DNA from 3 places in the Neobacillus sp. D3-1R genome. Region 2 is predicted to be linked to each of the others. Evidence: riboswitches for the same ligand, from Rfam matches in the RefSeq annotation. Region 2 holds a riboswitch; each other region holds the start of a gene.
The links. Region 2 has a riboswitch for cyclic di-GMP ahead of ACSBPO_RS04195 (EAL domain-containing protein). Riboswitches for the same ligand answer to the same signal wherever they lie in the genome.
Positions count from the first base shown of each region.

Region 1 (4,920 bases), 1.5 Mb from region 2:
TCATTATGACTATTTAAAAAAGAGCGGTGTGTTATTGCCCGGTCATACTGATATTTCTCATAAAAATAAAGTGTTTACTAGATTAGAACTCGCGAAGGCATTTTTTAAATCGAGAGGGTTAACCGGTTCTGATAAAGATGTAATCGATTGGATGTATGAAAATCATATTACAGCCGGTAAAGGTGTAAGTGAGGATAAATATATAGATTTTGGTGGCCAAGATGGATTAAAACGTGCCCATGTTAGTGCCTTTTTTGCCAAGATGGACCGTCTGAAGTTTAACATTATGGCTAGTGAAATAGGGAAAGATGAATTAAGAGGGGATGCTCTATTTAATGCGTTATTACCTTTATTTCAGGAGAAAGAATTTACACTAGAAAAATCATCGAATGGGGTTATCACTGCACGATCAAAAGCTATGGTGGAAGGAATGCCTTTTTCTCCACGTATAACCATTGAAAATACTGGTGATCAGTTATTTATAGGCAACTTAACTCCAACTTATCAACCATCTATCGAACTAGTTAGCCAAACACTGATTCAATTTGGGATAAAAGAAGATGTATCAACATTAATGAATGAAATATATAATTTCTCAACAAAGAAGGATCCTACTAAAAAATCCTTAACATATGGTTCTTACACGATTAACATGGAAATTATAACAACATTTAATGGATACACACAAAAAAATATGGATAACTTTGTTGCTTATATACAGAAAAAAGGCGGCTATTAAGATAGTGACAGCTTTATTAAATAGTCCAGTTATTGAAGAGAAGTCTGAATTTACAGGCATAAACTAAATAAATAAAGGCTCTTTTCTGAAACTTTGTTGCTTTTTCTAACTAATAAATAGGCATTTCACTATATAGGGTGTTGAAACTCATAGAAAATGAAGAAAAGAGCTAATCTCTTTTTAAGAGAGCCTGTAAAAATCCGGCTTTAGGGATTTTTACGAAAACCACAAACTATACGAAAACAGCCTAAATAAAAAACAAAAAGCTCAGAGATTATACGCTCTGAGCTTTTTGTTTTAAATGATGCTTATTCCATTACCCGTCCTATGTTTTTACCTGACTCTTTTCTTATTTATTTTTTCTTAACAAGAAACATATATGAAGTCATATAACCTTCTTGATCTTCTCTAAAATCATAGCCTTGAACGTACAATTTGCATTCCTCAGTGTATTTACCTTCGTAAGTTGCTAATTTACTATAAAAAACGATTGGATCCGGTGTCGTTACGTCTACCTTTAATGGAGAACCAACATAAGCCTTGTAAAAAGTAGAATACTTAGTAAACTCTGCATCCAACTGTTCTGCTGTTGGCTTGTTTTTCAGATTCCTATTATCAATATTGATAAGTAGACTATGAAATTGATTATTTTTAAAGCTTAAAACAAATTGTTCATTTTCAGAATAACCCGAAACGTTGGCTGAGTAGGTAAGCTGATAATCAGTAAATTCGAATGGGAGCTCTGTTTCATTTACTAATGTATAATCTTTCATTAGCTGCTTTACCTCATCGACACCCATATCAAATTGTAACTGTGGAAGAATCAGTTTTAAAACGGAATACTCAGCTCTAAAGTTAGGGTTAAGAGCTCTTGAAAAAAATACCGAGAAATGGGCTCTTTTCACTGGATCGTTTGGTTTAAAGGTCTGGTCATCATAAATATCCGTTATTCCATTTGCAGCTAAGGCACTGACATAAGGTAATAAGTCTGTTGATACATCTTTAATTTCTTGCGTGTATGTACCTTTTAACTGATAAGCATTGACCAAAATTTTAGCCATTTCCCCACGAGTTAAATTATCATTAGGTCTGAAAAATTCACCTTTTTCGATAAAACCAGCTTCGACAACGGCTGCAATTTCCTTATAAGCATGATAAGTGGTTTTGACATCCTCAAAATTTGGATTTTCAACGGATGATGTATCTAATTGAAAAGCTCTCTTGAGCATAATCGCAGCTTGTGCTCGTGTAATGGTATTGTTAGGTTTGAATGATCCATCTGGATAGCCGTTAATGATTTGAAAATCTTTAAGATATTCAATTTCTGCAGAAGCCCAAAATTGTTCTTGAACATCGATAAAAGAAGTTTTGGCAAACGCAGATGGAGTTGGAAGTAAGAATGAGACGATGATTCCTAAAATGACAACAATCGAAAGTGACTTTTTCATAATTTCTCCTTTTTGATAATGGGATTTTTTTCAGGTTACTTGAGATTACCTCTTCCCTCCTTTGGGTGTTTAAAAATAAAAAACTCCTCTTTTCAACATAACGTGAAAAAAGGAGTTAGATAGGCCATGCTAACTTGCTTTCAGTTCGGTAATCCAGCCATCATAGCATTTAGCCTTAGATCTGTGACTTTGCGTCCCCAACTTTCATTGGGTTTGCCGTTATCGTTGTAAATAAAAGAAGATTAAGTTTATTTCATTATATAGTTGTCTAACAAAATATGACAATGGTTTTTTATTATCTAAAATAAAACTTTCAAACTGTTTTATGGGGATAGTTTTTATATTTCAAATATATCATTTATATTACAAAACTCTTTTATCCTCAAATATTGGAGTGGTGCGACGTATTCATATAGTAGGTCTGGTAAGCCTACTTTATTCCTTACTTTCATTTATATAAGGAAGGTCCTTTTATGAGTCCTATAGGAATGATCGTACGAAAAGGACTAGCAGGGATTTTGAAGTATTATTTTGTATCGTTTTATTTTCTTATTAATATAGGGTTGGTAAGCCCAAAATTTATTTCCTTCCTTTCTTTTAAGGAAGGACTTTTTTTGTTATTTTTGAAAAAGAAAAACCGAGGACGTTATTCCTCGGTTTCTTCTCTTTACACAAGGTTGAATTATTCTTGTGTAGTAATAGTATCAACAGCTTTTTCTTCAGTTGTTGGTTCTGCTGTAACTTCTTCTGTTACTTCAGCCTTAGCTAATACTGCAGAGTTTGCAGCTGCATGAGTTGTTGCTTGTACGTTAGCTTTTACACTAGCCTGAGCTTTTACTTTGTTAGCTGTAGAAGGATTTACCTCTTCAGTGCTTTCTTCGTCTAAAGCTACAACTTCTTCAGTTGCATCTTCAACAACTACATCTGATGCTTCAACAGTACCTTCTGTAGCTGTCTCTACTTCAGTTGTTGTTTCTACTTCAGTTGTTGCTGTTACTTCTTCTGTTGTTGCTGCTTCTTCTTCTGTTGGTGCTGGTACTCCATCTGATGTTGCAGTTTCTTCATCTGTAGATACTTCAACAGTATTGTCTGCTTGTGTTGTTACTTCAGCCGCTGCATCTGTAGCTTCTACTGCAGCTTCTTCTTCTGTTGGTGCCTCAACTTCTACTTCAGTAGTTCCTTCTGTTACTACTTCAGTCGCATCGTCTGCCTCTACTTCTGGTGTTACTTCAGTTACTGTATCAGTAGTTTGTTCAGTTACTGGTTCTACAGCTACGTCTGTCCCAACTTCTGTTTCAACTTCTGGTGTTACCTCAGGAGCCTCTTCCGTTACAACTTCACTTGCTAATACGGCAGAGTTTGCTGCAGCATGTGCTTTTGCATTTGCACTTGCATGTACACTAGCTTGAGATTTCGCCTTGTTAGCCGCAGATGGATTTATTTTCTCAGCATCGTCCTCTTTTTCTTCAGAAACAGCTGCTTCTTCATCATCTTTTGTTTTTACAACGGCATTTGTATCAAGGTTTACTTTCTTCTCTGAATCAGAATCAGATTCTGAATCTTCGTTGGTAGCTTGATTATCTTCTACTTCTACTGTTGCATCTGTTTCAACATTTGTTGCAGCTTCTACTTCATCAGCTGCTTCTACTTCTTCTGTTTGTGCCACTACATCACCAGCAACTTCCGCTGTTTCTTCGGTTTCGGTAGTTGCTTCTACATCTGCTGCTTGTTCAGTAGTCACTTCTGCTTCAACCGCAGCTTCTTCTGTTGCAGGTTGTTGAGTTGTCGCTTCTTCCTCTACAACTACTGGTTCTTCAGTTTCTACTTTATCCGTAACCACTTCTGCTTTTGTTCCATGAACAGCAGCATTAGGTGCAGCATGTTTTTTTGCTGTTTCACTGGCATGTAAATAAGCCTGTGACTTGCTTACTTTTTCTTCTTTAAGATCTACCGTTACTTCCACTTCATCTTTTGCTTGAACCGTTTCTTCAGTTTGGTTTTTTACGATTGGCTTCGCCTTAACATTTGCTTTTACGCTAATTTCAGTTTTCACATGATTGTTATGTTCAACATTAGCTTTATCAAGACCAGCAGCTTGCGTAAAATGTCCTCCAACTAATACTCCGATTGATAATGCTCCAGCAACAACAAGGGATTTAGCAACTTTATTTGTGTTTAAGTAATGTTTCATGATTTAATTCGCTCCTTTTAGGTTATGTTCCAGCGGCGTTAGCAGCGGTTTACATTTTTATAAAAAGGAGCTTCTTTTGGTGGCGGTGCAGGTGGTGCATTAACCCATTGATTATTCATGAACGCCTTTCGAGAAAGAAAAGGCTGAATAAGCTCTATTTCATAAAACTTATTCCATTCGAACCATTTATCAAAAAAGCTAACTGTGCTCAATCCATGACCTGCTCGATCATGCGACGTTCCCCCCGTACTGTTCGTACGTTGGGTAGGAGTTGGTGCTTGATCGGCCTCTGGTACCTCTCTTTTACTAGTTGGAACCTTTTTCTCATGATCCTCTTCTGATACAAGAGTCTTAGGTTTGCTTTCTTTTTGAGATGCCAAAAGGGATTTGCCTTGAGATTTTGTCTGTTGAACGACATCCTCTGTTTGAATATTAGTTCCAACTGTATCCGTGTTGTGTAAAGAATCTAAGGTAGAATTTCCAGCTTTCTTTTGGGAAGCTTTTTTATTCTTTATTACCCCTTTAACATGCTTCTTTACCAC
Region 1 covers NZ_CP197471.1:4,020,487-4,025,406, forward strand. The annotation lists gene ACSBPO_RS20465 (S-layer homology domain-containing protein) at 1-739, shown strand, start outside; gene ACSBPO_RS20470 (S-layer homology domain-containing protein) at 1,093-2,187, opposite strand; cyclic di-GMP riboswitch class I at 2,332-2,415, opposite strand; gene ACSBPO_RS20475 (hypothetical protein) at 2,870-4,378, opposite strand; gene ACSBPO_RS20480 (hypothetical protein) at 4,417-4,920, opposite strand, start outside.
Region 1: another riboswitch for cyclic di-GMP. It lies ahead of ACSBPO_RS20470 (S-layer homology domain-containing protein); the one in region 2 lies ahead of ACSBPO_RS04195 (EAL domain-containing protein).

Region 2 (4,920 bases):
ATTTTAAAGTTTTGGTTTTCGCTCATAAGTCTCATCCCTTGAACGTTAGTTCCATCTGAGTAGTGGAAATCCATTTTATAGCCCTTCAATAAATAAGAATCAGAGTGTTCAAAAGAACGTCTATCTAAATCATCCTCTTGATCTAGTGATTGCTGGAAGGTTCTAAATCCAAATTCCCCTTTCTGATACTCGAATACGACAATCGGTTTTTTTCCAGGTTGCTCCTCATCTGAATGGGCAGTGCTGTTTATTAATTGATAACCTTCTGGAACAAACGCTGGTTTGTTAATCGGATAATCCACCATTTTTTGAGCTTCTTCAACTGTATGGGTTGTTATAGCATCTAACCTTGCTTCATATTTCTGTAATTGCTGACTGATTTCATCTAGTCTATTTTGTTCTGAAGCAGTTAATTCCTCCGGTTTTTGAATAACTTGGCCATTTTCTGTCACAGTCATTTTTTTCACTAATTTTGCAGCCTCTTTTTGCAACTGACTATAATCACGAAATTCTTCAGCAGTCAGATTGGCACTGGCTAATTCCAGATGTTTTTCAAATTGATTCAAATCTTCACCACTTGCATTTGGAAAACTTTGCTTCAATTCTTGTTCCGAACCAAAAATCCGAGTGATAAACGATTCTACTGCACCTGCTATTTGGGAAGAACCGAGAGTGATGGATGACCCTAAAATAATCACAACTGCTGCAGCTGCAAATATTCTTTTTCTTGTGAAAAGGACATTTGGCCTTTTCTCTAATTTTGCTCTTGTTACACCTAAAACTACTCTATTATGAAGTTCATTTGGAATTTCAATTTTGCTCATTTCTTCTTTCAGATTAGTTCTCACAAATATCTTCCTCCTTTAAATGAGTACGAAGTTTTTCGAGTGCACGATAGATGACGGATTTTACAGTTCCTAATGGAAGCTCGAGAATACTTGAGATTTCAGCAAAGGTATGATTGTAATAATATTTTAAGAGAATGACACTTTTTTCTTTTTCCGTTAAGTTTTCCATGACATCCTTAAGCGTAATGGAAAGAGAAAGGTCTACCTCAGGGGTAGGAATGAACTCTGATGTTTCAGGTTTCAAATGAATGACCTTCTTTTCCTTTCTTAAAAAATCAAGAGCGGCATTAATGGTGATTTTGATTAACCAAGTTTTAAAATATTCCGGGTTTTTTAGGGTGCTTATTTTACTAAATGAGCGATAAGCCGTTTCCTGAACAATATCAAGAGCATCATTTTGATTCTTAACATACACAAATGCTGTTCTATATATATCTTCTTCATACTGTTGGAAAAGGGTTAAAAAAGCCTTTTCGTTTCCTTTTTGAGCTTTCTTGACTAAGTGATTAATGGTCATGACCTCCAGTTTTTGACGTTTTATACAACCATTAGACGGTAAGCTATTCTATTTGGCTTATTTTTATTAAAAGTTTTTTAGGCTAGGAGTCTATGAATGATTATACTTGCAAACTGTTAATTATTCCCACTGTTAAATTTGAAGAATCTATTTATTTCATGCCAATTAACTGTTAAAATAATTAAAAATTAGTTACATATTCCTATTTTGAAAAAGGCAAACCAATACGAAAGTTTGGGACGCAAAGCTACGGGTCTAAAGTTACCGATGAAATAAGAACACACAGTTGATTTCATCATCAGCCATGATCGCCGGGTTGCCGAATAGCATCGTAAATTTTTAGTGATGACTATTCCTTTTGGAATAGTTTTTTTTAGATACATACTGTTCTAGAGTAAAGAGGTGCTGTAATGAAGTTGTCGAAGTATATCATACTAGTTTTAATTGTATTAGCCTTTGTAGAATTTTTTGGACACTTGATTTGGAAACAAAACGAAGGGTTAATTGGTGGAATATCATTAACAGCTATCCTCATCCTTGCTATTTTTATCAGAAAATATATAAAAGCTAACGACCATTTAATAGAAACGGATACAAAATATCAAAAATTAATTCAACATCACGAATGGAGTAGAAAACAACTTCACTCCCTTTTTCATTATAATCCTGATATTATTTTTTTCCTTGATAAGGACGGGAATTTTATCAATGCCAATCCAACAGTAGAGCAGTTAACAGGTTTTAATTGGAATGATCTCATTGATACTAATTTCCTCCAAACAGTACCCCGAAAAGAAAGAAATTTTGCTAACGAAAAGTTTTATAGCGCTTTAAAAGGGAATAGAGAAACCTTTAAAATGTCTATTTTTAATAGTAAAGGTGAACAGATGGAGTTCAATGTCACGGCTGTCCCCCTTATTGTGGATGAAAATATTGTGGGAGTGACGGGAATTGCCCGAGACATTACACAACGCCAAAAAATGGAGTCCTTATTAATTGAAAGTGAACAACGTTATAAATCATTGTTTGTACATAATACGGATGCGGTTTTAAGCTTTGATTTAGAAGGGCGTTTTACAAGTGTAAATCCCGAATCAGAAATGTGCTCCGGTTACTCTGAAGAGGAATTGTTATCCATGTCCTTTCAAGATCTTCTCATTCCGGAAGATATAGAAAGGGTTGTTGAATTTTTTGAACAAGTTAAGGCAGGGAATCCATTAGAATATGAAACAGCTATGTACAATAAAAAAGGCGAAAGACTAGATTTAAGTGTAAAGAATATGCCGATTTACACGAATGGTCAGATTGTCGGGGTATTCAGTATTATCAAGGATGTTACCGAAAATAATAAAGCTCAACTCCTTTTAGACGGACAGACTAAGGTGCTGGAGATGATCGCTAAAGGTGCACTCATCACGAAAGTTTTCGATGAAATCATTTATATGATTGAAAAGCTATCAAACGGAGGACGCTGTTCGATTCTGCTGGCCGATGAAAGCAAGTCAAGACTTCATATTGGCTCTGCTCCTAATCTACCAAAGGGTTATATGGAAGCATTAAATGGTATATCTATCGGACCTCGTGCAGGTTCTTGCGGTTCTTCAGCGCACTATAAGAAGATGGTAATCGTAGAGGATATTAGTAAGGATGCATTATGGACAAGATACCGAGATATCCCTCAAAAATATCAGTTAGTATCTTGCTGGTCATCCCCAATCCTAGATAATCAGGATATGGTATTAGGAACCTTTGCTATCTATTTTAACCAACCTGCATTACCAACAGAGGCAGAATTAAAGCTCATTGAAAAAGCAACCTATCTGGCTAAATTGGCTATTTTACATTACAAAGCAGAAGATACGATTAACCACATGGCTTACCATGACCCATTAACGGGTCTCCCGAATAGACGTCTTTTTAAAAAGAGATTTGAACATACATTAGAAGAAATAGCTGGAAAAAGGATAGAAGCGAGTTTACTATTTTTAGATTTAGATCGCTTTAAAGTCATCAATGATTCGCTGGGTCACAGTATTGGGGACTTATTGCTGCAAAAAGTAGCTAATCGCTTGAAATATAGTTTACGTCGAAAGGATTTTATTGGACGCCAAGGAGGAGATGAATTTCTGATCCTTCTTGAAGAATCGACAAAGGAAGAAACAGAGTTTGTCGCAAAGCGAATCCTTAAGGCTTTATCACGTCCATTCCGATTGAAGGGGCATGAAGTCGTGATTACACCGAGTATTGGAATAAGTTTGTTTCCTACTCATGGTCATGATCCTGAAACTTTAATTCGTAATGCAGATATAGCTATGTATGATGCAAAACGTCAAGGGAAAAATACATACCAATTTTATCAACTCACACAAGAAAAAGTTTTAAATGATCAGCTTGTTTTAGAACAAAACCTTCGTAAATCATTAGAACGTGATGAATTTGTTCTCCACTATCAGCCGCAAGTGGATTTAGTAACTAATCAAATTTGTGGAGTTGAGGCTTTAATCCGTTGGAATCATCCAGAACTAGGCAGTATCCCACCAAATCGCTTTATCCCAGTTGCGGAAGAAACAGGTTTAATCGTTCCAATTGGGGAATGGGTCATTAAAACAGCATGTGAACAGAATGTTATTTGGCAAAATAACGGCTGGCCATCCTTAGTGATTTCGGTCAACCTCTCGATACGCCAGTTTTTTCAAGCAAATCTAATTTCGATGGTATGTAGAATTTTAGAAGAAACGGGGCTTGATCCACAGTACCTTGAGCTGGAAATAACTGAAAGCATGACAATGAATGTGGAAATGGCTATCGGGATAATTCAAGAATTAAAGCAACTTGGGGTAAAAGTCGCGATAGATGATTTTGGAACTGGCTATAGCTCCTTAAACTATTTAAAAAGATTAACCATAGACCGTTTGAAAATCGATCAAAGTTTTGTCCAGGATATTGCCAAGGATTCTAATGATCGTGATATTGTTACCACCATTATTACAATGGGACATAACCTTAAAATGAAAGTCATTGCAGAAGGGGTTGAAACAGAAGAACAGCTTCAATTCCTTCGAACTCATGGCTGTGATGAGGTCCAAGGATATTTATTTAGCAAGCCTTTATCAGCGGAAGATTTTGTGGAGAAGTTTGGGAAGGTTACAGAAAAGATATAAGATAAAAGAAAGATACCCAACCCCTAAAGGTTGGGTATCTTTCTTTTATAGAATTAAAATTTTGTTGATACAGAATCGTAATTCGTTTAAGTGTGGCTGTGCTTCAAAAAATAGAGCCGAATAACGCTCCTCAGTTATAGTAGTAATAAAGGAACCAACATCCACAGTATCAGGGTTCAATATGCCATCATGCTCCAAGTCTTGGTAATCCACTTCTTTTAGTGATACTAGTTTTTCGATAATAGTTCCATAATCAATTAATTCCAAATCCTGATAAATATAGGCTGATGAAAATCTTTCACTGAAAAGCTGTAAATGATCCCTTAAGGTCTCGAGGTCTTTTTCATTAAAAAAATGTTGATCCTCATAATAATGACCTTGTAAAAATTGAAGA
Region 2 covers NZ_CP197471.1:853,241-858,160, forward strand. The annotation lists gene ACSBPO_RS04185 (hypothetical protein) at 1-848, opposite strand, end outside; gene ACSBPO_RS04190 (sigma-70 family RNA polymerase sigma factor) at 838-1,365, opposite strand; cyclic di-GMP riboswitch class I at 1,571-1,689, shown strand; gene ACSBPO_RS04195 (EAL domain-containing protein) at 1,776-4,526, shown strand; gene ACSBPO_RS04200 (hypothetical protein) at 4,572-4,920, opposite strand, start outside.

Region 3 (4,920 bases), 1.7 Mb from region 2:
TACATCGCCTTCGTTAAAGGCGCTTGATAAAATTGCTCTGGGTGGGTTTCCGAAATTACTTTAATGAATGGATCAACGATATCGGGGTCAAACTGTGTTCCTTTGCATTTGACTAACTCTTCACAGGCATCTTTAAAGCTTTTCACCTTTTGGTATGGACGATTGGTCGTCATCGCATCAAAGCTATCGACAACAGTCAAAATTCTTGCAAGTAATGGGATATTATCACCTTTTAAGTTATCAGGGTAACCTCTACCATCATATCGTTCGTGGTGGTGTCTGATAATCGGCAGACATTGAGACAGTTCTTTGATGGGCTTCACCATCTCTTCTCCCCAAATGACATGCATTTTAATCGTTTCCCATTCTTCATTCGTCAGTTTGGATTGTTTATTCAAGACATCTGTTGGGACTTCTACTTTCCCGATATCATGTAATAAAGCGGCATAACGGACCGTCTTGACTTCATCTTCAGGAAGCCCCAAATTCTTGGCTAACTTTTCTGCATATTCCATAATTCGTTCGGTGTGGGCGTAAGTATACCGATCCTTTGAGTTAATAATCGTTAAGAAGGTTTTGATCGTTTGTAACACATCTTCCTCTTTATTTTCAAAAGTAAAGCTTGTTTTTAATTCATCAATAACAGAGGAGTAAAGATGAACCTTATTTCGACTTGTATATTTTATTTTATAAAGAGCTTGGTCGGCGTGCATGATCAAGCTATCTTTGTGTTCAGCTGTATGCGGGTAGGTGGATACCCCAATGGAAACGGTGACTGTTTTTCCAGGCATATGTTCTTTTCCGCTAAATGGATGATTGGATACTCTTGTTCTAATCTTTTCCGCAATTTCAATGGCTTCGTTTGAATCAATATTAGGAAGGATAATGGCAAATTCTTCGCCGCCATATCGGCAAATCGTACCGATTTTCGGGCAATCTAATGATAATAACATGGCGATTTCTTTTAATAATTGATCTCCTTTTGGATGACCAAATAAATCATTATACGTCTTAAAATAATCTAAATCTAATAGTAGCAATGAAACAAGTTCTTTCGTCTCAACTTGTTCCTTTAAGCTTTCTTGGAAATAGCGATGATTATAAAGACCGGTCAGTTCATCCTTTGTCGATAAATCTCTGAAATGATCAAACATCTTATAATAATTGCGATAGGAAACGCCTAATGCCCACATGATCAAGCTCATGAGCATTAAACCAGTCAGACCTTGCTGCTGGTAGACAGTGACCATCAGTAATCCGAATGACATAATCGTAAAATAGGTTAAAACATTCTTTTTCTCCACAAACACCTGCAATAATTCCTTCGTTGTCCCTCTGCCTGCTATCACTAAATAGGTGACGAGTAGAATAACGTTTAAACAGAAATAAACAACGCTATAGCCTAAAAAAGGGAGGCTTGTGCTTAAATCGAGACCCCCAGTTTCTCCGCCAAGTGCTAAATAAACCTTCAATCCGCATAAGCTTGCAATCGAGTATTGTACCGAGTTAAAGATATGGGATTTGGACTTCTTCGGAATGGAAATACACAGGATGGTACACATAAAGGCTGCGACAGCCAGCATGGCGAATTCTCCGTAAATGGTACTTACTGTGAAAAATAACGGCATCACTAACGCCATGTTTTCCCCAGAAGGGAGGACGATTGGGTTAGTGTCAAAAAAGGCAGCAAGAAAAGCAAAGGTCGTGATAACCACCCAAAGGTGGAGACTGATATCATATGAAAAATGAAAAAATAAGAATAAATAGCCTAGAATACAAGAAACAAAATATATATTTAATGGTATTGCGCTTTTCTTGTCCATCGTACCACCCTAATTAATATGTTTTTTAACCATTGTTTTTTGGATAAAAAGGAACACGCCGATACTAATCACAATATCTCCGAGACTAATAATAATCGGATGTGGATAGGGCGCTTGGAGGTAAAAGATATCTCCTAAAAAGTTAAACAACGTGTGGTCTGAAATCGCAATATGTTTTCCGTATTCACCGGCAAGAAGGGCAGGTAAATCTTCAGGTGCAAGCAAGCCTGCCGCATGCGGATCCACTGGCATTCTTCCGCCATTAGCTACCATCACGATTAAATTCAAAGCCATTCCAATCGCAATATAAATTAACCCTGTAAGGTGACGATTAAAGATGGAAAATATAAATAAGATCAAATAACTGAGTGTGACAGCAAAGAGAAGTGCTTTGGAATAAAAATAGATAACGAGAAATTGCGTTAAAAAGGCAAATATGATTAAATAAGCATTTTTTACTCTCATATCTAAAAATGATTTAAAGTTTCCCCCACGGATCTTCCCAACAACCAACCCAACTAATAAACTATCGATAAACATAAATACCCCCCTTTGAAGAAAAGCCGGGAGAGTATCCCGGCCCAACCCTAAATCTCATACGCTTAACGATTAATCTAATTTATATCCAGAAACAGCAGTCAAAACGAACATGGTAGCAAATAATAAGAACATTATTACTTTATATTTCATTTTTATGAATCTCCCTTTAAATTAAATTTTTAAATATAATAGATGCTTGTCCAAATATTAAAAATCTAGTTTCCAAGTGTGCATGATTGATAATTTCTTTAATTTAAAGAGTAAGGTTTTTAACATAAGCGGCGGCCCCCTTTCGTTATTATTTTTATAATAAGTTCCGGGCGCCTATTGGCAGCTGGCTGGCATTGTATGAATGAATAATACTTAAGCCCCTATAGCTTTGCGTCCTACCTTTTCAGATAGTTTGCCCTTAACTTAATTAATAAGATGAAGTAATCTATAAAACTTCAAAACCCTACCTGGTTTTACGAAAAGACCTAATAAGTTACATAATAGTTCTTTTTATCTAGGACAAAAGTCGCTATAAAATGATAGTAATATTTGTATATGAAAAATATTGTAAAATTTTGTAGGTGAATTACCTAAATTTTTCGACAAATATTGTCATTAAAAAAGACCATTCATGAGAGGGTGCTCCCTCTGGTATGAATGGTCTTCGCTTTATTACATTTCCCGCTTCTGAAACCGAATCCTCGGGTCTATAACGGCATACATAATATCCGCGAACAAGTTACATATGATCACGGCTACCGCCACTAGCATAGTCGTTCCCATAATAAGAGGATAATCCCTCATGAATACAGCGGTTATGGCTAGACGCCCTAGGCCTGGCCATCCAAAAATTTGCTCAATAATAAAGGCTCCGCCCACAATGATTGGCAATTGCATCGCAACAATGGTGATAATCGGTAGCAAAGCATTTCGAAGCGAATGTTTAAAAATAACCTTGAACTCTGAAACTCCTTTTGCACGTGCGGTACGGATATAATCTTGATTAATCACTTCTAACATACTAGAACGGATAAAGCGGGTATTTCCTGCAACCATGCCAAATGAAAGGACTGTGGCAGGCAGGATAAGATGCTTGATTCGATCGACTAAACTAAAATGGTCATACACTTCACGCATTCCGCTGACAGGAACCCAACCTAATTTTAAGCTGAAAAAGAGAATCCCGATTAGAGCAACGAAGAACGCAGGTGAAGAAATTCCAAGATAAGAGTAAAAGGAAAATAGTAAATCAACAAATGAGTTTCGTTTTACAGCCGAATAGACGCCAATAGGAATGGCAATGATTAAGGAAATAACTAAAGCCGTACCGGTAAGCCAAAGGGTAGCTGGAATTCTTTCGACAATCTTATGGAAAACAGGCTGGCCATCTAAAAAGGAATAGCCAAAATTAGCATCCAACAATATCCCTTTGATCCAATTAAAATATTGCATATGGATAGGAACATCTAAACCTAGCCTCTCGAGAACTCGTTCCCGTTGCAGCATAGTTGCTGCATGTGTAGCACCGGGGTCTTCAAATAACGCTAACACGTCCCCGGGGGCTAAGGCCATTAATAAATAAGAAAGAACGGAAATAATAAACAATAGTGGAATAGCTTGAAAAATTCGCCTCACAATATAATTCCTAAGCGCCATTAAAATCCTCCTAAGTCCCAATGAATGATTAAATATTTATTCTCTATTCAGGACTTTATTCCTGCTGGAGTCTGACTTTTCAAAAAATATAAATTTTCCTCTTATCCACAGGATAAATGAAATGAAATTGAAATTTTTAAAAACTTATCAACTATTGTGAATAGTTATCTACAACTAAATCGTGGATAACCTTTGGCTTTATAGTGTTATCCACATCTATCCGCGATTATTTTTCTTGAAAAGTATTATAAGACCAAACTCCTATTGTATTGGTAATATTAACCACTGTTTTGTTTTCATAAATAAGTATTTTGAAAAAGTTAATTATGATATAATTTTGTAAAAATTGGCCAACAAATAGGTGAGATAAATGACTCTGGAAAAGCAGGAAAAGCTAGATGGTTTGCTTGTGGGTGAACTCGCAGAAAAGGCAGTGAGTTTTTACCACTCTTTATTTTATAGCAACTTATTTGCGGCAGCTTCTTTTAACAAGGATTTAAAAATGGTACAAGTAAATGAAGCTTTTACTTTAGCATTAGGATATTCACCATCTAATGGGCATGAATGGCTAGAAATACAGGAGAATTTGAAAAAAGCTCTGCAAAGGAAGGAACTTCGAAATGGAATTTCGATACAGCAGGAGTTAACGCTTAACCATGTTTTAGGGCATAGTGTATTTATGCGGATTACCTTAATTCCTTCCGTTGTCGAGGGAGAATTAAAGGGTGTCATTTTACTAGGAAGCGATATTTCTCATAAGGTAAGGGTGGAGAGCATTCACAAGCAATTAGCCTTTTATGATGATATGACAGGTTTGCCAAACCGTCGAAATTTCTTTTCTACTTTAGGTCAATATTTACGGGAAAAATCAGATAGCATTTCTACTTTATATGTAGTCATTCTTAGTCTA
Region 3 covers NZ_CP197471.1:3,822,203-3,827,122, reverse strand. The annotation lists gene ACSBPO_RS19605 (bifunctional diguanylate cyclase/phosphohydrolase) at 1-1,823, opposite strand, end outside; gene ACSBPO_RS19600 (DUF5317 domain-containing protein) at 1,833-2,363, opposite strand; cyclic di-GMP riboswitch class I at 2,690-2,781, opposite strand; gene ACSBPO_RS19595 (ABC transporter permease) at 3,027-4,010, opposite strand; gene ACSBPO_RS19590 (EAL domain-containing protein) at 4,381-4,920, shown strand, end outside.
Region 3: another riboswitch for cyclic di-GMP. It lies ahead of ACSBPO_RS19600 (DUF5317 domain-containing protein); the one in region 2 lies ahead of ACSBPO_RS04195 (EAL domain-containing protein).